3 regions of the Streptomyces sp. NPDC001717 genome follow, and region 2 is predicted to be linked to each of the others. Evidence: riboswitches for the same ligand, from Rfam matches in the RefSeq annotation. Region 2 holds a riboswitch; each other region holds the start of a gene.
The links. Region 2 has a riboswitch for thiamine pyrophosphate ahead of ACFYZL_RS22890 (thiamine ABC transporter substrate binding subunit). Riboswitches for the same ligand answer to the same signal wherever they lie in the genome.
Positions count from the first base shown of each region.

Region 1: it holds a riboswitch for thiamine pyrophosphate, as region 2 does, so the genes downstream of both, thiO (glycine oxidase ThiO) here and ACFYZL_RS22890 (thiamine ABC transporter substrate binding subunit) in region 2, are expected to answer to the same signal.
Region 3: it holds a riboswitch for thiamine pyrophosphate, as region 2 does, so the genes downstream of both, thiC (phosphomethylpyrimidine synthase ThiC) here and ACFYZL_RS22890 (thiamine ABC transporter substrate binding subunit) in region 2, are expected to answer to the same signal.

Region 1 is NZ_JBIAUK010000005.1:2,156-9,546, forward strand. It holds gene thiS (sulfur carrier protein ThiS) at 1-79, opposite strand, end outside; gene thiO (glycine oxidase ThiO) at 76-1,317, opposite strand; TPP riboswitch at 1,315-1,426, opposite strand; gene ACFYZL_RS11320 (NAD(P)/FAD-dependent oxidoreductase) at 1,508-2,740, shown strand; gene ACFYZL_RS11325 (Rv2175c family DNA-binding protein) at 2,901-3,266, shown strand; gene thiE (thiamine phosphate synthase) at 3,350-3,991, shown strand; gene metF (methylenetetrahydrofolate reductase [NAD(P)H]) at 4,071-4,985, shown strand; gene ACFYZL_RS11340 (hypothetical protein) at 5,028-5,909, shown strand; gene ACFYZL_RS11345 (phytoene desaturase family protein) at 5,931-7,367, opposite strand; gene ACFYZL_RS11350 (DUF4126 domain-containing protein) at 7,391-7,391, opposite strand, start outside.
Region 2 is NZ_JBIAUK010000014.1:109,041-116,431, reverse strand. It holds gene ACFYZL_RS22895 (ABC transporter permease) at 1-784, opposite strand, end outside; gene ACFYZL_RS22890 (thiamine ABC transporter substrate binding subunit) at 898-1,998, opposite strand; TPP riboswitch at 2,083-2,192, opposite strand; gene rlmN (23S rRNA (adenine(2503)-C(2))-methyltransferase RlmN) at 2,251-3,363, opposite strand; gene ACFYZL_RS22880 (phosphatidate cytidylyltransferase) at 3,457-4,533, opposite strand; gene frr (ribosome recycling factor) at 4,533-5,090, opposite strand; gene pyrH (UMP kinase) at 5,176-5,955, opposite strand; gene tsf (translation elongation factor Ts) at 6,118-6,954, opposite strand; gene rpsB (30S ribosomal protein S2) at 7,090-7,391, opposite strand, start outside.
Region 3 is NZ_JBIAUK010000007.1:274,007-281,397, forward strand. It holds gene ACFYZL_RS15915 (YibE/F family protein) at 1-1,021, opposite strand, end outside; TPP riboswitch at 1,278-1,423, shown strand; gene thiC (phosphomethylpyrimidine synthase ThiC) at 1,418-3,208, shown strand; gene ACFYZL_RS15925 (glycosyltransferase) at 3,292-4,404, opposite strand; gene ACFYZL_RS15930 (hypothetical protein) at 4,680-6,446, shown strand; gene ACFYZL_RS15935 (hypothetical protein) at 6,820-7,391, shown strand, end outside.

The DNA of each region.
Region 1 (7,391 bases), on a different contig from region 2:
TGGTGAGGGTGGCGACCACCGAGTCGAGGGTGGTGCCGGCCGCGATCTCGCGCGGCTCGCCGTTGACGGAGATGGTCATGCGTAGGACTCCTGACGTGCGGCGGAGAACCGGCGGGGGGAGAAGGGGCGGGCGATCGGCGGGAGTTCGCCGGTGGTCAGCAGCTCCGCGAGTACGTCGCCGGTGAGGGGGGTGAGGAGGACCCCGTTGCGGTAGTGGCCGGTGGCCAGGTGCAGGCCCGGCAGCTCGGTGGGGCCGAGCAGCGGGGCGTTGTCGGGGGAGCCGGGGCGCAGGCCGGCCTTGGTCTCGACGAGGGGGAGTTCGGTGATGCCGGGTACCAGCTCGTGGGCGTCGCGGAGGAGTTCGTAGACCCCGCCGGCGGTGACGGTGGTGTCCCAGCCGAGTTCCTCGCTGGTGGCGCCGAGGACGAGTTCCCCGTTCTCGCGCGGCACCAGGTAGACGTGGCTGCCGCGTACGACGGCCCGTACGGTCCGGGAGAGGAACGGCGCGTAGGTGGGAGGGACGGACAGGCGCAGTACCTGGCCCTTGACCGGTCGGACGGGTACGGCCGCCTCCGGCGGCACGCCGGGCAGCTTGCAGCTGAGGGAGCCGGCGGCCAGGACCACCTGGTTCGCGCGCAGCTCCGTACCGTCGTCCAGTACGGCGCCGGCCGCGCGGTCGGCGGTGACCACGAGCCGTTCCGCGTTCGCCCGGTGGACGATCACCCCGGACCGCTCGCAGGCGGCCAGCAGGGCGGCCGCGAGCCGGCGCGGGTCGACCTGGTGGTCGCCGTCCACGCGCAGGCCGCCGCGGACGCCGGGGGCGAGCATGGGCTCCAGGCGGCGGCACTCGCGGCCGGTGAGCCATTCCGACTCCAGGCCGCAGCGACGCTGCAGGGCATGGAGTTCCCGCAGGTGGAGGCGGTCGTCGGAGTCGAGGGCGACGGCGAGGGTGCCGCAGGCGCGGTAGCCGATGTCCATGCCGCCGCTGGCCTCGGCGAGTTCGGCGGCGAACTGCGGATAGCGCTCGGCGGAGGCGAGGCCGAGGCCCAGCAGGGACTCCTCGCCGTAGTGCAGTTCGGTGACGGGGGCGAGCATGCCGGCCGCGACCTGGGCGGCGCCGCCGCCGGGGGCGGGGTCGGCGAGGACGGTGCGCAGGCCGCGCTGGGCGGCCCGCCAGGCGGTGACCAGGCCGATGATCCCGCCGCCGATGACGAGGACGTCGGATACCGTTCCGGTTCCGGATCCGGTTCTGGACCCTGTTCCGGGTCCCGTTTCGGATCCCGTTTCGAGTCCTGTTCGATTCCGAGATGAAAACATGGGCGTCCAGCCCCTCCCTTCGCCGGCATGACCCGGATCAGGTTCGTACGGTCGGAGGCCGTCCAGCCTCCCTCTCAGCCCGGTGCGCCGGACTCCCGCGATAGGTACGGTGGCCAGACTATCCCGGCCGTCGACGGCGGGTAAGGCGGCACCTATTCCTGACGGGACGTCAGATGATTAGGGTGGCCGGGTGAGTGAGCAGACGGAGAAGAATCAGAGCGGCGTCGTGATCGTCGGCGCCGGAATGGCCGGTGTGCAGACCGCGGTGGCCCTGCGGGAGCAGGGCTACGCCGGCCCCGTGACCCTGCTGGGGGCCGAACCGCACCAGCCCTACGACCGGCCCCCGCTCTCCAAGGCGGTCCTGCTCGGCAAGGCCGAGGACTCCGCCTTCGACGTGGACTTCGAGGGACTCGGCATCGAGCTCAGGCTCGGCACCGAGGTCACGGGGCTGCGGGCCGGCGAGCGGGAACTGGACACCGAGGCCGGCCCGGTCCCGTACGAGGTCCTCGTGCTGGCCACCGGAGCCGAGCCGCTGACCCTGCCGGGGACCGAGGGCGTTCCCGGCGTCCACCTGCTGCGCACCCTCGACGACGCGGCCCGGCTGCGGCCGGTCCTGGCCGAGGCCCCGTCGGTCGTGGTCGTCGGGGCGGGCTGGATCGGCGCCGAGTTCGCCACCGCGGCCCGGGAGGCGGGCTGCGCGGTGACGGTGGTCGAGGCCGCCGAGCGGGTGCTGGCGGGGGCGCTGCCCGAGGAGGTCGCCGCACCGATGGGGCGCTGGTACGCGGAGGCGGGCGCCGAGCTGGTCACCGGCGCGAGGGTCGCCGGGGTCGAGGCGGGGCGGGTGCTGCTGGAGGACGGCCGCGAGCTGCCGGCCGGGGCGGTGGTGGTCGGCATCGGCGCCCGCCCCGCCACCGGGTGGCTGGCCGGGACCGGGGTGGAGCTCGGGCCGGACGGGTCGGTCACCGCGGACGAGCACCTGCGTACCTCCCTGCCGGGGGTCTACGCGGTCGGCGACTGCGCGTCGTTCCCCTCGGGGCGGTACGGGGCGCGGCTGCTGGTGCACCACTGGGACAACGCGCTGCAGGGGCCGCGGGCGGTCGCGGCGAACATCCTGGCGGGGGGTGGGGAACCGGGTGAGGTGTACGACCCGGTCCCGTACTTCTGGTCGGAGCAGTTCGGGCGCTTCGTGCAGTACGCCGGGCACCACGGAGGGGCGGACGAGCTGCTGTGGCGGGGGGACCCGGCCGGGGAGGCGTGGTCGGTGTGCTGGCTGAGGGGCGGGGTGCTGGTCGCGGTGCTCGCCGTGGGGAGGCCGCGGGATCTTGCGCAGGGGCGGCGGCTGATCGAGACGGGGGCGACGGTCGACCCCGCGAAGGTCTCCGACCCGGGGGTTCCGCTGAAGTCGGCCGTCGCCGCCGTGTAGCCGCGTGACCGGCCGGGTCGGTCGGGTCGGCGGGGCCGGGGCTCCGCCCCGGGCCCCGCGCCTCGAACGCCGGCGGGGCTGGAAGGCGGCGGGGCCGGGGCGCTACCCGGACGGGGTGGGTCAGGTACCGGCGGCGGAGTCGAGATGGCAGGCTTGGGGTGTGACCGAGATTGACGCAAAGATCGATGCCCTAGTCCCCTCCTGGCTGTACCTCCCCGACATCGCGGAGATGCTCGACATCGAGGTGACCCGGGTCCGCCAGATGGTCAAGGAAGGTCAGCTGGTCGCCGTGCGCCGCGGCGAGAACCGCTCCCTCCAGGTGCCCGCGCCGTTCATCGACGGCGACAAGGTCGTCAAGGGCCTGGTCGGCCTGCTGACGGTGCTCCGCGACGACGGCTTCTCCGACGAGGAGATCCTGGAGTGGATGTTCACTCCGGATCCGACCCTGCCCGGCACCCCCGCGCAGGCGCTGAGCGAGAATCGTGGCACGGAGGTCAAGCGCCGGGCGCAGGCGCTCGCCCTCTGAGTCGATTCGTCCGAACCACTGAAACACCGCGGTGCGCGGGCCTCCGTGCCCGTGCACCGCGCTCCACCACGGGGGGTACACCCATGCAGCAGCTGTCCGACGCCCGGCTCTACCTGTGCACGGACGCCCGGAAGAAGCAGGGTGACCTCCCCGAGTTCCTGGACGCCGTGCTCGCCGGAGGCGTGGACATCGTCCAGCTCCGGGACAAGGGCATGGAGGCCGGGGAAGAGCTCGAGCACCTGCGGGTGTTCGCCGAGGCCGCCCGCCGGCACGGCAAGCTCCTCGCCGTGAACGACCGCGCCGACGTCGCCCACGCCATCGGCTCCGACGTCCTGCACCTCGGCCAGGGGGACATCCCCGTCCCCGCCGCCCGCGCCATTCTCGGCGAGGGCGTGCTGATCGGCCGTTCCTGCCACGCGGAGTCCGAGGTCGACGCGGCCGTCGCGGAGCCCGGCGTGGACTACTTCTGCACCGGCCCCTGCTGGCCCACCCCCACCAAGCCCGGCCGCTACGCCCCCGGCCTCGGGCTCGTCCGGTACGCGGCCTCGCTGGAGCAGGACCGGCCCTGGTTCGCCATCGGCGGCATCGACGCCTCGAACCTGGACGAGGTGCTGGACGCCGGAGCCACCCGCGTCGTGGTCGTCCGCGCGATCACCGAAGCCTCCGACCCGGGCGCGGCCGCCGCCGAGCTGGCCAAGCGCGTAAGGGCCCGCATCGGCCAATAGCCCCGACGAGGTGTCCAAAAAGGTGTCCAAAAGACGGACACCGCTTCGGGCTGCGCCATGCCACGTCTAACCTGCCCGTATGGCCTTTGGTACCGCTTCCACCTGGTCGGACCGTGCACACACGGTCCGGGATCTCCTCGCGTCCGGGCACTCCTACTCCTTCGAGTTCTGGGCGCCGAAGACCGAGAAGGGCGAACGCAACCTCTGGAACGCGCTGCGCCGGGTCGAGGCGGTCGCCCCCAGCTTCGTCTCCGTCACCTACGGGGCCGGCGGCTCCACCCGCGGCGGCACCGTGCGGGCCACCGAGCAGATCGCCTCGGACACCACCCTGACCCCCGTCGCGCACCTCACGGCGGTCGACCACTCGGTCGCCGAGCTGCGCCACGTCATCGGCCAGTTCGCCGACGCCGGCATCCGCAACATGCTCGTCCTGCGCGGGGACCCGCCGGGCGACCCGATGGGCGAGTGGGTGGCGCACCCCGAGGGCGTGCACTACGCCGCCGACCTCGTCCGACTCGTCAAGGAGTCCGGGGACTTCTGCGTGGGCGTCGCGGCCTTCCCCGAGATGCACCCGCGTTCGTCCGACTGGGACACGGACATCCGGCACTTCGTGGACAAGTGCCGCGCCGGCGCCGACTACGCCATCACGCAGATGTTCTTCGACCCGGAGAATTATCTGCGGCTGCGCGACAGCGTCGAAAAGGCGGGCTGCGAGACCCCGATCATCCCCGAGATCATGCCTGTTGTGGGCATCAAGCAGTTCGACCGACTGCCCCAGCTCACCAACGCGGTCTTCCCTGCGGACGTGAAAGAGCGCATGCTCGCGGTCAAGGACGACGCGGCCGCTGTACGCTCCATTGGCATCGAGTTCGCCACGGAGTTCTGCGCGCGGCTGCTGTCCGAGGGTGTACCGGGACTGCACTTCATCACGCTGAACAATTCCACGGCGACTCTCGAAATCTACGAGAACCTGGGCCTGCACCAGCGGGCCTGATCGGCCGTACGCCATGGGCGGCCGTACCGAGAGGGGCCACGCATGGGTATGACGGTCCTCTACATCGCGTTCGGCATCGTCGCGTTGTGGCTGCTCGCCGAGGTCCTGATGCAGTACAAGGCCCGGCTCCGCTGGCGCCTGCTCGCCTTCGCCGGGTTCCTCGGCGTGGTCGCCGGGGTGGTGCTGCCGTCGGTGCTGGTCATCGGCGTCGGCGCGGCCATGTTCGCCGCGGGGCAGACCCTCGTCACGCTCTCGTTCCGCAAGGGCTTCGTGGCCGGCTGGGCGCTGCGCCGCGGCGGGGAACCCGTACGGAAGACCGGGCGGCGCCGCTCCGGCGCGGCGGCGAAGAAGGAACCCTCCCTCCAGGTCACCGGGCTGGAGTATGAGGGCCAGGGCGACGACCGCGGCGACGGCCGGGACCGTCCCGAGTCCCCGGAGGTCTACAGCCCGGAGCCGGTGCCCGAGGACACGGGGTCCTACGGGATCCAGAGCTTCGCACCCGGCCGGCCCGACCAGGACGCCGCGCAGACGGCGGCCTTCGCCTCGCCGTTCACCACGGCCGAGCAGGACGCCCACCAGTACGCCGCGTACTACGACCCCTCGCAGTCCCAGGGCGGCCAGGGCTACGACTACTCCAACGGCTACACGGGTGGCGAGCAGCAGGTGTACGCCGCCTACTCGGACCCGTACATCGGCACCGGCGGGTCGGTCCCGCCCGGCGTCGACCCGTACGCCGCCGGCTACGCCCCCTACGGCGACCAGACGCAGCAGCAGTACTCCATGGACACCCCGCCCGGCGGGGTCTGGGTCCCGCAGCAGCGGACCACCGACGCGTACGGGCAGCCGTACCCGGCGGAGGACCAGCAGCAGGGCTACCCGTACCCCTCCCAGGGCACCGGCGAGTACGAGCAGTACCGCTACTGACCCACCGACGGACCCCGCGGCTCACTGCGAGCCGCGGAACTCCGCGCCCTCCACGATCAGCCCGGCCACCAGGGCCCCGGTCATCCCGGCGTGCGGCAGCCCGCCACCCGGATGCGCCCAGCCGCCCGCCAGGTACAGGCCGGGCACGGCCGTGGTGTTGGCCGGGTGGAGCAGCCGGCCCCCGGCCCCCGCGAGCGCGGGCGGGGGCACCGCGCCGCCGACCGCGCCCGTCGCCGCCTCGATGTCGGCGGGGGTTCGCACCTCCTGCCACAGCAGGCGCTCCCGCAGCCCTGGAACGGCCTTCTCGGCGAGTTCCAGGAGTTCCCCGTCCGCAGGGACCCGGGAGCCGCACACGGCGCTCACGGTGACCGCCTCGTGGTCCGCGTCGGGACGGGTGGCGGGGTCGTCGGGGCGCATCACGGTGACGTCCGGACCGGGAGCCCCACCCGGTGTGCCGTGGACCAGGGTGCGGTGGACGGCGTCGGCGGGGCGGGCCCCGCGCAGCGCGAGCAGCAGGGTGATCCGGCTCGGCACCCCCTCGCCACGGGCGGGGACCGCCTCCGGGGGCCAGGGCAGGGACCGGGCCGGCAACTGTCGCGGGTCGATCCCGCAGACCACGGAATCGGCCTCCACCTCGGTGCCGTCGGCCAGCAGCAGCCCGGACGCCCGGCCGCCGGACGCGAGCACCTCCCGCACCTCGGCGCCGAAGACGAAGGCGACCTTCCGCTCCAGGCAGCGCTCGTACACGGCGGTGGCCAGCGCCCGCATGCCGCCGCGCACGTACCAGCTGCCGAAGGTCTGCTCCATGTACGGGAGCACGGCCGCGGAGGCGGGCGCGGTGGCGGGGTCGATCCCGTACGTGCGGACCAGGCCGGTCAGCAGTTGCCCGAGCGCGCCGCCCAGCTCCCGGTCGGCCACCTCGGCGAGGGTCGGGGTGCGGCGGCGCAGCAGGCCGCTCCTGCGCAGGGCGGGGTACGGGTCGCCGCCCAGCGTCCGCCGGGCCTCGCCCGCGCGCAGCGGCTCCTCCAGGAGCGGGCGGCGGGTGGCGTCCCAGGCGTCCCGGGCGCGGCCCAGCACGTCGTTCCAGCGCTCGCCGGCACCCGGGCCGAAGGCGGTGTCGAGGGCGGCGGCGACCCCGCCGCGCGAGGCGCCCGGCAGGGTGACGTCGATGCCGTGGTGGGGGAGGACGTGCCGGATGGCCGGGTCCACCTGGACGGTGTCCACGCAGTCCTCCAGGGACCGCTTGCCGGTCTTCACGAACAGGTCGCGGTAGACGGCGGGCAGGTGCAGCAGTCCGGGGCCGGTGTCGAAGGCGAAGCCGTCGCGCTCGTACCTGCCGAGCGCACCGCCGTAGGTGGTCCCGCGCTCGTACACCGTCACCCGGTGTCCCGCCACGGCCAGCCGGGCCGCCGTCGCCATCGCGCCCATCCCGGCGCCGATCACCGCAATTCGTGCCATGCGGCCGAGCCTATCGAGCCCGGT
Region 2 (7,391 bases):
GATCGACGAGCCGCAGCGCGGTCTCCCGCTTGCGCACGGTCCAGGCGTGGATGCCGAGGATCGCGGCGAGCGCGGCGAACTGCACCATGGTCAGCACGGCGGCCGTGGACAGGTCCAGGAGCTGCGCGGTCTGCCGGTAGACCTCCACCTCCAGCGTGGAGTACGAGGGCCCGCCGAGGATCAGCACGACGCCGAAGGAGCTGAAGGTGAACAGGAACACCATCAGCGCGGCGGCGGCCACCGCGGGGGCCAGCGCGGGCAGCGTCACCCGACGCCAGGCGGCGAAGCGCCCGGCGCCGAGCACCCTCGCGGCCTCTTCCTGCCGCGGGTCCAGCTGGGCCCAGAGCCCGCCGACGGTGCGCACGACGACGGCGTAGTTGAAGAAGACGTGCGCGAGGAGGATGGCCCAGACGGTGGTGTCGAGGCGGACCCCCACCAGTTCGTCCAGCAGCCCGCCCCGGCCGACCAGGGCGAGGAAGGCGGTGCCGACGACCACGGTGGGCAGCACGAAGGGGATGGTCACCAGGGCCCGCAGCAGCTGCTTCCCGGGAAATTCGAAGCGCGCGAAGACGTAGGCCGCCGGGAGGGCGATCAGCAGCGTGAGCGCGGTGGAGGCCAACGCCTGCCACGTGGTGAACCAGAGCACGCCGGCGATGTCGGGCCGGGTGATCACCTCGGCGATCCGGCCGAACTGCCAGCCGGTGTCGGTCTTCAGGCCGCGCCCGAGGATCGCGGTGACGGGGTAGGCGAAGAACAGCCCGAAGAAGGCCAGGGGCACGATCATCAGCGCGAGCCGCACGGCCGTGGCCCGGCCGGACTCGCGCACGGGTTGCCGCACGACCCCCGCCGGGACCGGCGCGGCGCCCCCCGACGCCGCAACCGCTCCCTCGGTACCGCTTACTTCACGACGAGCGCGGTCCATGCCGAGACCCACTGCTCACGGTTCTTGGCGATGGTCTCCGGGGCCACGTTCTCGGGCTTCTCGACCACCACGCCGTGCTTGGTGAACAGCTCCGGCAGGGAAGCGTCCTTCGTCACGGGGTTCACGAACATCTGGAGCGGCATGTCCTCCTGGAACTTCTTGCCGATCAGGAAGTCCACGAGCGCCTTGCCGCCCTCGGTGTTCTTCGCGCCCTTGAGCAGACCCGCGAACTCGACCTGGCGGAAGCAGGTCCCGGTGGCGACGCCCGTCGGGGCCTCGGCCGGCTGCGGCTCGCCGTACAGCACCTCGACCGGCGGGCTGGAGGCGTAGGAGACGACCAGCGGGCGGTCGCCCTTGGCCTTCTTGCCGCCCGCGGAGCCGGAGAAGCGCTCGTTGTAGGCCTGCTCCCAGCCGTCGACGACCTCGACGCCGTTGGCCTTCAGCTTGCTCCAGTAGTCCTTCCAGCCGTCCTCGCCGTACTTGCCGACGGAGGCGAGCAGGAAGCCGAGGCCGGGCGACGAGGTCGCGGCGTTCTCGGTGACCAGCAGGTTCTTGTACTCCGGCTTGACCAGGTCGTCCAGGGTCTGCGGCGGGGCGATCTTCTTGTCGGCGAAGTAGGCCTTGTCGTAGTTGACGCAGATGTCGCCGGTGTCGATCGGGGTGACGCGGTGCTGCTTGTCGAGCACGTACTCGGGCTTCACGTCGGCCAGGCCCTTGGCCTCGTACGGGGTGAAGATGCCGTTGTCGAGGGCGCGCGAGAGCAGGGTGTTGTCCACGCCGAAGAAGACGTCGCCGCGCGGGGAGCCCTTGGTGAGGATCTCCTGGTTCAGCGCCGCGCCCGCGTCCCCGGACTTCAGCACCTTGACCGTGTAGCCGCTCTCCTGCTCGAACTCCTTGAGGACCGATTCGGTCACGTTGAAGGAGTCGTGCGTGACGAGCGTGACGGTCTTGGACTTCGGGCTCTCGGTCCCGCCCGCGCTCTTGTCCTTGGCGTCCCCGCCGCCGCAGGCGCTGAGCGTGGTGACGCCCAGCGCGGCCGCGAGCGCGACGCCCGCGATCTTCTTGGTGGTGCTCACTGGTGATTCCTCCTGGGATGACCAGGAGAAGACGCGGCCCTGACCGGCGCTCTGTGGGAGCGGACGCCGGGCAGGGCGCAACAGCTTGAGTGGTGACCGAACTTCCTACCCCGAATGACCGGGGCGAGGTTCAGAGGGTCTGCGGATGACGGATACCGCACTCTCAGCGCTGTGGCGCTCCCCTGTCGGAATATGAAATTGGTTCGGCCACAGGGTACCCCGTGGCCGAAGATGATCGATCAGGACCGGAATCTAGCGCTCCGAGGCGGCCAGCTGGCCGCACGCGCCGTCGATCTCCTGGCCGCGGGTGTCCCGTACGGTCACCGGCACGCCGTGGCGGGCGATCGCGTCGACGAAGGCCCTCTCGTCCTCGGGCCGCGAGGCGGTCCACTTGGAGCCGGGGGTCGGGTTCAGCGGGATCAGGTTGACGTGGACGCGCTTGCCCTTGAGCAGTCGGCCCAGGAGGTCACCGCGCCAGGCCTGGTCGTTGATGTCGCGGATCAGCGCGTACTCGATCGAGATGCGGCGGCCGGACTTCTCGGCGTACTCCCAGGCGGCGTCGAGGACCTCGCGGACCTTCCAGCGGGTGTTCACGGGGACCAGGGTGTCGCGCAGCTCGTCGTCGGGCGCGTGCAGCGAGACGGCGAGGCGGCACTTGAAGCCCTCGTCGGCGAAGCGCAGCATGGCCGGGACCAGGCCGACGGTGGAGACCGTGATCCCGCGCTGGGACAGGCCCAGACCGTCGGGCTCGGGGTCGGTGAGCCGGCGGATGGCACCGACGACGCGCTTGTAGTTCGCGAGGGGCTCGCCCATGCCCATGAAGACGATGTTCGACAGTCGGGCCGGGCCGCCCGGGACCTCGCCGTCGCGCAGGGCGCGCATGCCGTCGACGATCTGGTGCACGATCTCGGCGGTGGACAGGTTGCGGTCCAGACCCGCCTGGCCGGTGGCGCAGAACGGGCAGTTCATGCCGCAGCCGGCCTGCGAGGAGATGCACATGGTGACTCGGTCGGGGTAGCGCATCAGCACGGACTCGACGAGCGTGCCGTCGTGCAGCTTCCACAGGGTCTTGCGGGTGGTGTCGTCGTCACAGGAGATGTGGCGGACGACGTTCATCAGCTCGGGCAGCAGCTCCTGCCGGAGCTTCTCCCGGGAGGCGGCCGGGATGTCGGTCCACTCGGCCGGGTCGTGCGCGTACCGGGCGAAGTAGTGCTGGGAGAGCTGCTTGGCCCGGAAGGGCTTCTCGCCGATCGCGGCGACCGCCTCGCGGCGCTCCTCCGGCGTGAGGTCGGCGAGGTGCCGGGGAGGCTTCTTCGCTCCGCGCGGTGCGACGAAGGTGAGCTCTCCCGGAACAGGGCGGGCCATGGCAGGTACTCCTTGTAAGACGAAAGGCGCGCCGCAGAAGCAGCGCGCCTTTCCAGAATAACCGCCCGGCGTCCTACGACGCCTTTTCCCAGGTCAGCCCGTACCCACGAAGGCCGCCAGCAGCAGCCACACCACCGGGGCGGTGGGCAGCAGGGAGTCGAGGCGGTCCATGATCCCGCCGTGCCCCGGGAGCAGGGTGCCCATGTCCTTGATGCCGAGGTCCCGCTTGATCATCGACTCGCCGAGGTCGCCCAGCGTGGCGCTGACCGCGACCGCGAGGCCCAAGAGCAGGCCCTGCCACCAGGCACCGCCGTCGATCAGGAACTCCATGCACAGGGCGCCCGCCGCCATGGCGAAGGCCACGGCGCCGAAGAGCCCCTCGCGGGTCTTTCCGGGGCTGATGCGCGGCGCGAGCTTCGTCTTGCCGAAGCGCCAGCCCACCGCGTAGGCCCCGGTGTCGCTCACCACGGTCAGCACCAGGAAGGTCACCACGCGCTGCGGACCGTCGTCGGCGGTGAGCAGCATCGCGACGAAGGTGGCGAGGAACGGCACGTAGAACGCCGCGAAGACACCCGCGGTGACGTCCTTGAGGTAGTCCTCGGGCGGCTCGGTCATCCGCCACACCAGCACCGCGAGGGCGGTCAGGGCCATCGCGACCCAGGCTCCCTCGGCGCCGCGGACGTACCCGGCGATGACCATGGCCGCGCCGCCCACGGCGAGCGGGACGAGAGGGGCCTTGATGCCCTTCTTCTCCTGCAGCCGGGAGGTGAGCTCCCACAGGCCCACGACGACCGCGACGACGACGACGCCGACGAAGACCGCCTTGACGATGAAGAGCGAAGCGAAGATCACCGCGCCGAGGCCGACGCCGACCCCTATGGCGGCGCGCAGGTCCCGCCCCGCGCGCTTCTTCTGCGGCGGGGGCGGAGGGTCCTGCGGTGCCGGCGAAGGCGGGGGCGGGGGGCTGGGCATGGGCTCCTGCGGCGGCGTCTCGTCGCGGAAGAGGGGACCGCCGTCCGGGGCGGCCCCCCGATCGCGTGCTTCCCGGTCGTCGAAGTCACGGCCGGCGGCATCGGGCACGATGGGCATGGGCCGAGTGTGCGGGCCCACCAGCGCATCGTATGCGGGACCCGCCGGAACCGGCTCCGGCTGCCAGGAAGAGTCGTTCATCAGACTTCGAGCAGCTCGGATTCCTTGTGCTTCAGGAGCTCGTCCACCTGCGCGACGTACTTCGCGGTGGTGTCGTCGAGCTCCTTCTCCGCGCGGCGCACCTCGTCCTCGCCGGCTTCCTTGTCCTTGACGAGCTTGTCGAGGGCGTCCTTCGCCTTGCGGCGGACGGCGCGGATCGAGACCTTGGAGTCCTCGGCCTTGGTACGCGCGACCTTGATGTACTCCTTGCGGCGGTCCTGCGTCAGCTCGGGGAAGGTCACCCGGATGATGCTGCCGTCGTTGCTCGGGTTGACACCGAGGTCGGAGTCGCGGATGGCCTGCTCGATGTTGCGCAGCGCGCTCTTGTCGAACGGGGTCACGATCGCCATGCGCGGCTCGGGCACCGAGAAGGAGGCGAGCTGGTTGATGGGCGTGATGGCGCCGTAGTAGTCCGCCACGATCTTGTTGAACATCGCCGGGTGCGCACGGCCGGTGCGAATCGCGGCGAAGTCTTCCTTGGCGACGACGACGGCCTTTTCCATCTTCTCCTCGGCCTCGAGGAGGATCTCTTCGGTCACCACGTGCTCCTGCATGTCTTGAATGGATGGTTCAGGCGGGCGGGACGGGCAGGGCCCGGCTGGGCCCGGCCCGGCGACGGACGGCTCAGGCCCGGGTTCCCTGGTCGCTGACAAGCGTGCCGATCTTCTCACCCTTGACGGCGCGCGCGATATTGCCCTCGGCGAGGAGCTCGAAGACGAGGATCGGCAGCTGGTTGTCGCGGCACAGCGTGATCGCCGTGGCGTCGGCGACCTTGAGGTCGCGCGAGAGGACCTCGCCGTACTCCAGAGCGTCGAACTTCACCGCGTCCGGGTTCTTCTTGGGGTCGGAGTCGTAGACCCCGTCGACGCCGTTCTTGCCCATGAGCAGGGCCTCGGCGTCGATCTCCAGGGCGCGCTGGGCGGCCGTGGTGTCGGTGGAGAAGTACGGCATGCCCATGCCGGCGCCGAAGATGACGACGCGGCCCTTCTCGAGGTGGCGCACGGCGCGCAGCGGGATGTACGGCTCCGCTACCTGGCCCATGGTGATGGCGGTCTGCACACGGGAGTCGATGCCTTCCTTCTCCAGGAAGTCCTGGAGGGCGAGGCAGTTCATGACCGTGCCGAGCATGCCCATGTAGTCGGACCGTGCCCGGTCCATGCCGCGCTGCTGGAGTTCGGCGCCGCGGAAGAAGTTGCCGCCGCCGATCACGACGGCGATCTCCGCGCCGTCGCGGACCACCGCGGCGATCTCACGGGCGATGGCGTGGACGACGTCGGGGTCGACGCCGAGTCCTCCGCCACCGGAGAAGGCTTCGCCCGACAGCTTCAGCATGAAGCGGCGGCCCTTCTTCGCCTGGTCGCTCTTGTCGTCGGATGCGGTGTGGGGGTCCACGCCCTGATTCATGGAGATCTCCTCGTGCACATACGAAGAAGGCCATTGCCGGTGGGTCCTCGCGGTTCCCTCTACGGCAATGGCCTCCTCGTCAGATCTGCGGTCGTCCTGCGCGAACGCGGACGACTGCCTCAGACCCTACCGGGGTCCGGTGTCCGTCGCGTACGGACGGACTCAGATGCCGACCTTGATGCGGGTGAAGCGCTTCAGGGTGACACCGGCCTCGTCCAGAACCTTCTGCACGGACTTCTTGTTGTCCAGGGCGTAGGCCTGGCCGAGCAGCGTGGCGTCCTTGAAGAAGCCGTTGACGCGACCCTCGACGATCTTCGCGATGGCAGCCTCGGGCTTGCCCTCCGCGCGGGTGACCTCTTCGGCGATGCGACGCTCGGACTCGACCTTGTCGGCCGGGACGTCCTCGGCGGACAGCCACTGCGGGGCGAACGCGGCGATGTGCTGCGCGACGCCGCGGGCGACCTCGGCGTTCTCCTTGTCGAGCTCGACCAGGACGCCGATCTGGAACGGCAGGTCGGGCATCGTGCGGTGCATGTACGCGGTCACGTAACCGCCGGTGAACTGCGCGAAGCGGTCCAGGACGATCTTCTCGCCGAGGTTGGCGTTGGCCTCGTCGACGAAAGCGGTGACGGTCTTGCCGGGCTCGATCTCGGACGCGAGCAGCGCCTCGATGTCGGCCGGGGAGGTGGCGGCGACGTGCGCGGCCAGCTGGTTGGCGACGGCCAGGAACTTCTCGCCCTTGGCGACGAAGTCGGTCTCGCACTTCAGCTCGACGATGACACCGGAGGTGTTGTCGTCGGCGATGAGGGAGACGACGGCACCGTTCTCGGCAGAACGGCCCTCGCGCTTGGCGACGCCCTTCTGGCCCTTGATGCGGAGGGCTTCCTGGGCCTTGTCGACGTCACCGTCGGCGTCCACGAGCGCGTTCTTGCAGTCCAGCATGCCGGCGCCGGTGAGCTCGCGGAGCTTCTTGACGTCAGCGGCGGTGTAGTTCGCCATGAGTCTGTGATTCTCTCTCGAAGTCGTAGATCTACGGGTGAACGGCGGAGGCGCCGCGCTTTTGGCGCGGCTCCCCCGCCGTCATCGTCCGTGCTGCGAGTGCCCGGCGAGTGAACGCCGGGCTCTCTCAGAGGGTCAGGCCTGCTCGGCGTCGGCGGCCGGGGCCTCGACAGCGGCCTCGGCGGCCGGAGTGGCCTCGGCGTCGTCGGCCTTCTTGTCGCCCTCGAGCAGGTCGCGCTCCCACTCGGCGAGCGGCTCGGCGGCGGCCTTCTCGCCCGGCTTCGAGTCACCGGTCGCAGCGCCGGAGCGGGCGATGAGGCCCTCGGCGACGGCGTCGGCGATCACGCGGGTGAGCAGGGTGACGGAGCGGATCGCGTCGTCGTTGCCCGGGATCTTGTAGTCGACCTCGTCGGGGTCGCAGTTGGTGTCGAGGATCG
Region 3 (7,391 bases), on a different contig from region 2:
ACAGCAGCAGCAGCGGCAGGGCCGCGCCCGCGTAGGCCAGCACGAGCGTGTTGACCACCGACGCGATGTGGTCGCGGCCGATCCGGATCGCCGCCCGGTAGAGCTTGCGCGGGCCCATTGTCGGGTCGGCCTGATGGAGTTCCCAGACGGCCGAGGTCTGGGTGACCGTCACATCGTCCAGCACGCCCAGGGATCCGATGATCACGCCCGCCAGCAGCAAACCGCTCATGTCGATCCGCGGGTAGAGCCCGTGGATCAGACCGGTGTTGTCATCGGTGTTGCCGCTGAGGAACGCCCAGTCGATGAACACCGAACCCAGCAGCCCGATCAGCAGCAGCGAGACCAGCGTGCCGAGGACGGCGACCGAGGTGCGGGCCGTCAGGCCGTGGCACATGTACAGGGCGATCAGCATGATGGCGCTCGCCCCGATGACGGCGACGAGCAGCGGGTTCGATCCCTGGAGGATGGCCGGGAGGATGAAGAGGGTCAGCACGCCGAAGCTGACGACCAGCGCGATCAGGGCGAACACCCCGCGCATCCGCCCGACGACCACGACGGCGAGGGCGAAGATGCCCGCCAGCAGCGCCATCGGGAGCTTGCGGTTCACGTCGATCACCGAGTACTGGAGGTCGTGCGGGGCGTCCGGCGCGTAGGCCACGACCACCTCCTGGCCCTTCTCCAACTGCCGCGGCGCACCCGGCTGGACGACCTCCACGAAGGTCCGCCCCTTCTCCGGGCCCGTACCGACCTCGACGGTCGCCTTCTTGCACTCCCCCGTCTGCGCAGCCTGCGCCTCGCGCCCCTCGGGGGTGGACGCGTCACCCGTCGGGGGCACCTGCGAGGCGTTCACGGATTTGCAGTCGACACGCTCCAGCGAGACGACCGTGGCCTGCTGGGTCTGCCGGTCGAAACCGACCCCCGTGCGCTCGTGCGCGGGTGCTCCGCCGGGCCAGAGCACCGCCATGCCGACGAACACGGCGGCGGCGAAGGGGATCAGTACGGCCGCGATGACCTTGCGCAAGTGCTTCGAGCCGGGCGCCGCCGGACCGTGGCCGTGCCCGTGCCCGTGCCCGCCATGGCCGTGGCCATGGCCGTGCCCCCGGCCGGGCGCATGACCGGAGTCGTGCCCTGGACCTGGGTGCTCGTGGCCGGTGTGGTCATGGGGCTCGGTGGGCTTCGTGGGGGGATGCAGCGAAGACGTCACCGGCAGATCATCGCAAGAGATGAGGGGGGCCCACTGTTCAGCACGCCACACACGACGCTAACGTGGGGGCTACTTTGCACAACGCGGGAGCTCGGAGCACCGGGCTGAGAGGGCGCTGATCACCGTACGCACATCACAGATGTGTACGGGAAGAGGCTGCGTCGACCGCCGAACCTGTTACCGGGTAATGCCGGCGTAGGGAGATCAGGTCTCATGACCATTCAGGACGACGCACGCACGCCTGCCGTCAGCCAGGACGACGACGGCCAGACCGAGCGCCAGCCCGGCTGGCACAAGGGATACCTGGCGGGCTCCCGCCCGGACATCCGGGTGCCGGTCCGCCAGGTCCACCTCACCAACGGCAAGGACGTCACGCTCTACGACACGTCCGGTCCGTACACCGACCCCCAGATCGAGACCGACGTCCGCCGGGGCCTGCCCCCGCTGCGCGAGAACTGGATCATCGGCCGCGGCGACACCGAGGAGTACGCGGGCCGCCCCGTGCGCCCCGAGGACGACGGCATCAAGCACACCTCGCCGCGCGGCGGGCTCAAGAACCTCGACGCGGTCTTCCCGGGCCGCCCCCGCCAGCCCCGCCGGGGTCGCGGCGGCGCCGCCGTCACGCAGCTCGCGTACGCCCGCCGGGGCGAGATCACCCCGGAGATGGAGTACGTCGCGATCCGCGAGAACGTCTCCCCCGAGGTCGTCCGCGAGGAGATCGCCGCAGGTCGCGCGGTCCTTCCGGCCAACGTGAACCACCCCGAGATCGAGCCGATGATCATCGGCAAGCGGTTCCTGGTGAAGGTCAACGCCAACATCGGCAACTCCGCCGTCACCTCCTCCATCGAGGAGGAGGTGGAGAAGATGACCTGGGCGACCCGCTGGGGCGCGGACACGGTCATGGACCTCTCCACGGGCCGCAACATCCACACCACCCGCGAGTGGGTCCTGCGCAACTCCCCCGTGCCGATCGGCACCGTGCCGCTCTACCAGGCGCTCGAGAAGGTCGACGGCCGTGCCGAGGACCTGACCTGGGAGATCTACAAGGACACGGTCATCGAGCAGGCCGAGCAGGGCGTCGACTACATGACGGTCCACGCCGGCGTGCTGCTCCCGTACGTCCCGCTGACCGCCCGTCGCAAGACCGGCATCGTCTCCCGCGGCGGCTCGATCATGGCGGCCTGGTGCCTGGCGCACCACAAGGAGAACTTCCTCTACACGAACTTCGAGGAGCTCTGCGAGATCCTCGCGACGTACGACGTCACCTACTCGCTCGGTGACGGTCTGCGTCCCGGTTCGATCGCGGACGCCAACGACGCGGCGCAGTTCGCGGAGCTGAAGACGCTCGGCGAGCTGAACACGATCGCCAAGCGGCACAACGTCCAGACCATGATCGAGGGCCCCGGGCACGTCCCGATGCACAAGATCAAGGAGAACATCGACCTCCAGCAGGAGATCTGCGAGGAGGCGCCGTTCTACACGCTCGGCCCGCTGACCACGGACGTCGCGCCCGCGTACGACCACATCACCTCGGGCATCGGCGCCGCGATGATCGCCTGGTGGGGCACCGCGATGCTCTGCTACGTGACGCCCAAGGAGCACCTGGGTCTGCCCAACCGCGATGACGTGAAGACCGGTGTCATCACGTACAAGATCGCGGCCCACGCCGCCGACCTGGCCAAGGGCCACCCGGGCGCCCAGGACTGGGACGACGCCCTGTCGGACGCGCGGTTCGAGTTCCGTTGGGAGGACCAGTTCAACCTGGCCCTCGACCCGGACACGGCCCGCGAGTTCCACGACGAGACCCTTCCCGCCGAGCCGGCCAAGACCGCGCACTTCTGCTCGATGTGCGGTCCGAAGTTCTGCTCGATGAAGATCTCGCAGGACATCCGTCGTGAGCACGGCGGTGACCTGAAGGCCGAGGAGATCGAGGCGGGCATGGCGGAGAAGTCCGCCGAGTTCGCCGCCTCGGGCAACCGCGTGTACCTGCCGCTGGCGGACTGACCTCCGCTGCGGCGACACGGGAAGGCCCGCGACACCGAGGGGGGAGTCGCGGGCCTTTTCCGCTGTTCGGGAGGGGGTGGCCGTCAGGCGGGGACCTGGGCGGCCAGGCCGAGCTTGCGTCGGGCGAATTCGAGGTTCGCGAGGATCCGGTCGTGCTCCTCCAGGGGGAGTTTGCCCTCCTCCAGGAGGCGTTGGCAGCACTCCAGCGATTCCTGGTACTCGCCCACCCAGTAGGAGGCCACCGCGAGTTCGTCGAGCGCGCGCCATTCGTGCCAGGCGAACTCGACGAACAGGATGTCGTCCGGGGCCGGGATCCGCACCGCCTGCCGGGCGAACGTGTAGGCGAGGGGCCAGCGGCTTTCGAGGCGGCAGAGGCGGGCGAGCTCGCCGAGGGCCTCGGCGCGGGAGGGGCGGCTCTCGTACGCGCGCAGGAACCGGTCGATCACCTCGGCCGCCGGCCGCTTGAGGCCGGCCGCGAGGCGCGCGGCGTAGAGCCGGGCGCAGTAGGTCTCCTCGACCCAGCCGCCCATGGCCACGCGGTGGTCGTAGGCGGCCAGGGACTTCTCCGGTTCTCCCGCGTCGCGCCAGCTCTGGGCGAGGTAGAAGGCGTACCGGGTGTTGTCGGGTTCCTTGGCGAGGCCTTCGGTGAGGACTTCGGCGTCGCGCAGGTACTTCGCCCGCTGGCCGCCTTCCCGGAGCCGGGCCCCGCCGCCCACCGAGAGGATGTTGAAGCCCTCGATGGCCTCGCGGGTGTAGTCGGTGCCGCATTCGATGTACTCGTGGAGGACGCCCACGTACCGCCAGGGCTGCCGGTTGGAGACCAGTGCGGGTCGCCAGTGGATGATCGGGCCGTCGTGCAGCGCGACCTGGTACGCGTCGAGCGTCAGGTCGGGCATGCGGAAACCGGGCTCGATCTGCATCACGTCGTCGCCGTCGATGAACAGCAGGTAGTCGGCGCTGGAGCGGGCGAGCTCGATGGCCTCGGTACGGCTTCCGTCGAAACCCTTCCACGGGCGTTCGTGGAGAGCGCCGGGCAGGTCGCGGAAGCAGTCCCGGATGACGTCCTGGGTGCCGTCCGTGGAGCCCGTGTCCACGATCACCCAGGTGTCGATCAGCGGGCGCACCGACTCCAGGCATTTCCGGATCGTCGGCGCCTCGTTCTTGACGATCATGTTCAGACAGATGGTCGGCTTCACCGCAAACACCCTCTCGTCGGCCGGGTCGCGGGCGACGTTAGGGATTCCGGCCGCCGAGGGGGTGGCGGCTCGCCGGTGGCGTGACCCGATGGCTCTACCACGGGGCGACCGGGCCTGCATCCGTTCGTGCGGGTCTGATACGCCGATCTGTTGACGTCCGAGACGAACTGCTCAAGATGCCCTGATTCGCGCCCGTAAGTTCCCAAGGAAGATCGAACTCGCGGTCGGGACGTCACCCGTTCCGGCCCGCATTCCGTTCCGAAGGAGCGCTGCAGATGAGTCGTGAGCACCGGACCAGGTCGCCGCTTGGCCCCGTTCCCCGCAGTCGGGCCTGGATGGCGGGAGGTGCCCTGGCATCGCTCTCCCTCGTGCTCGTGGGCATGGCCAGCCCCGTCGTCGCGCTGGTCTCGCCGGCCGGTACGAGCGTGACCGCCGTCGCCCCGGCGGCCGGCGGGGGCGACGACTGCAAGCCGCACGACAAGCCGGAGCACGGCCGGCCCCCGCACGAGAAGCCGCTGCACGCCCAGCTGTTGGACGAGTACCTGGGCGGCGACGACGAGACCTGGGACGAGGAGGACGGGCGCGACCCGCACGACGGACACGACAAGTGCCCGCCCGCGGGCGGAACGGGGCCGACCGGCCCGACCGGCCCGACCGGCCCGAAGGGCGACACGGGCGCCACCGGTCCTGCCGGCAGCGGTGGGACGGGGTCGACGGGTCCGACGGGTCCGGCCGGCGCCACGGGTGCGACGGGTGCGACGGGCCAGGCCGGTGCGACGGGTGCGACCGGTCCGGCCGGTACGGGCGGCACGGGTTCGGTGGGCCCGACGGGTCCGACGGGCCCTGCGGGTGCGACCGGTGCGACAGGCGGGGCCGGTGCGACGGGTGCCACCGGTGCCACGGGTGAGGCCGGTGCCACGGGTGCCACAGGTGTGACGGGCCCGCCCGGCTCGGGTGGTACGGGTTCGGTGGGCCCGACGGGCGCCACGGGTGAGACGGGCGCGACCGGTGACACCGGACCGACCGGTCCGACGGGTCCCACCGGTGCCACTGGTGCCACGGGTGAGACCGGCCAGACCGGCGCGACCGGCGCGACCGGCGAGACGGGCGCCACCGGTGCGACCGGTCCGGGCGGCGAAGGCTCCGTCGGTCCGACGGGTGCCACGGGTGCCACGGGCGAGACCGGTCCGACGGGTCCGACGGGTCCGACCGGAGCGCAGGGCGAGACGGGCGCCACCGGAGCGACGGGCGCCACGGGTGAGACCGGCGCCACCGGTGCCACGGGCGAAACGGGCGCCACCGGTGCCACGGGTGCCACGGGTGAGACGGGCGCCACCGGCGCCACCGGCCCGACCGGTGTGACGGGTGCCACGGGTGACACCGGCCCGACGGGTCCGGCCGGCGCGACGGGTGCGACCGGCGCGACTGGTGTGACGGGCGCGACTGGTGTGACGGGTGCCACGGGCGTCACCGGCCCGACGGGTCCGGCCGGTGCCACGGGTGCGACGGGTGCGACGGGCGTCACCGGTCCTACGGGTCCGACGGGTGCCACGGGCGCCAGGGGCGCGACCGGAGCCACGGGCGTCACCGGCCCGTGCAACGGTGGCGTCGCCTCCTACAAGCCCAGCGCGTCCGAGGAGGTCAAGGGGGTCTCGACCAACGGTCAGGTGTGGGTCGGAATCCGCAGCCTCACCCCGACCGTAGGCAACTTCGAGTGGAACAACCTGACCGACAACACCAACTTCCCGGGCAACTCCTGCGGTGTCTCGGTCAGCGACCACAGTGGAATCACCAACGTCGAGACGGTGGCCCCCGACGGGCGGGTCTGGGAGACCTCCTGCACCGAGAACTCCGGCAACCCGCCGAGCCTCACGTGCAACGCCGCCTGGACTCCTGTGAACCCGCTGGTGGACAGCCCGCCGCTGCGGAACCAGTCCGCCGCCAAGAACCCTCCCGCCAAGAAGCCCGCCGTCAAGAAGCAGGCTGCCAAGAAGCCGGTCGCCAATCACAGGACCGACAAGGGGAACAAGCACCGCGGCTGACGCCCGGCCGGGTGACCCCGGCGGAAGCAGCGCGATGATCAGACAGTGAACCCAAGCGGCCCGGAGTGCCGTCGGACATGGTCCGGCAGGCCCTCCGGGCCGCCGACGTTCTGTCAAACGCAGGCTCCTCCAATGGGGGTGAACCACTGGGCCGATCCGTTGACGTCTCTGCGAGGCGCCCCGTCACCCCGCGACCGGGATCACCACGATGTCCGAGGTGGCCCGAGCGGCCCCACCACGCATCGTTCGATCCGGTTCAGAAGGAGCGGCGTATATGAGTCCCGAGAACAAGACCAGGTCAACCCTCGGTCCCTTGCCCAGGCGGAGCGGCCTGGTGACCGGCGGAACCCTCGCATCGCTTGCCCTGGTCTTGATGGGAGTCGCCGGCCCCGCGCTCGCCGCGGGCCAGACCGTCCAGGCGTCCGGCCCCGTCAGCGCGGCGAACCGGGCGGGCGGGGGCGACGACTGCAAGTCGGAGGACGGCCGGCCCCCGCACGACAAGCCGCTGCACGCCCAGCTGCTGGACAAGTTCCTGGGTGGCGGGGACGACGAGGTCTGGGGCGGGGAGGACGGCAAGGACAAGCACGACAAGTGCCCTGCCGGTGCGACGGGCCCGACGGGACCGACCGGTCCCACCGGCCCCACCGGTCCGGCCGGCGGTGGCGGTACGGGTTCGACGGGCCCGACGGGCCCGGCCGGCGCCACGGGTGCCACCGGTCCGGCCGGCGCCACGGGTGCGACCGGCGTGACCGGTCCTCCCGGCTCGGGTGGAACGGGTTCGGTCGGCCCGACGGGCCCGACGGGTCCGGCCGGCGCGACGGGTGCGACCGGTCCACAGGGTCCGGGTGGAACGGGTTCGGTCGGCCCGACGGGTCCGACCGGTCCGCAGGGTGAGCCCGGAGCGACGGGTGCCACGGGTCCGACCGGCCCGCAGGGCGCGACGGG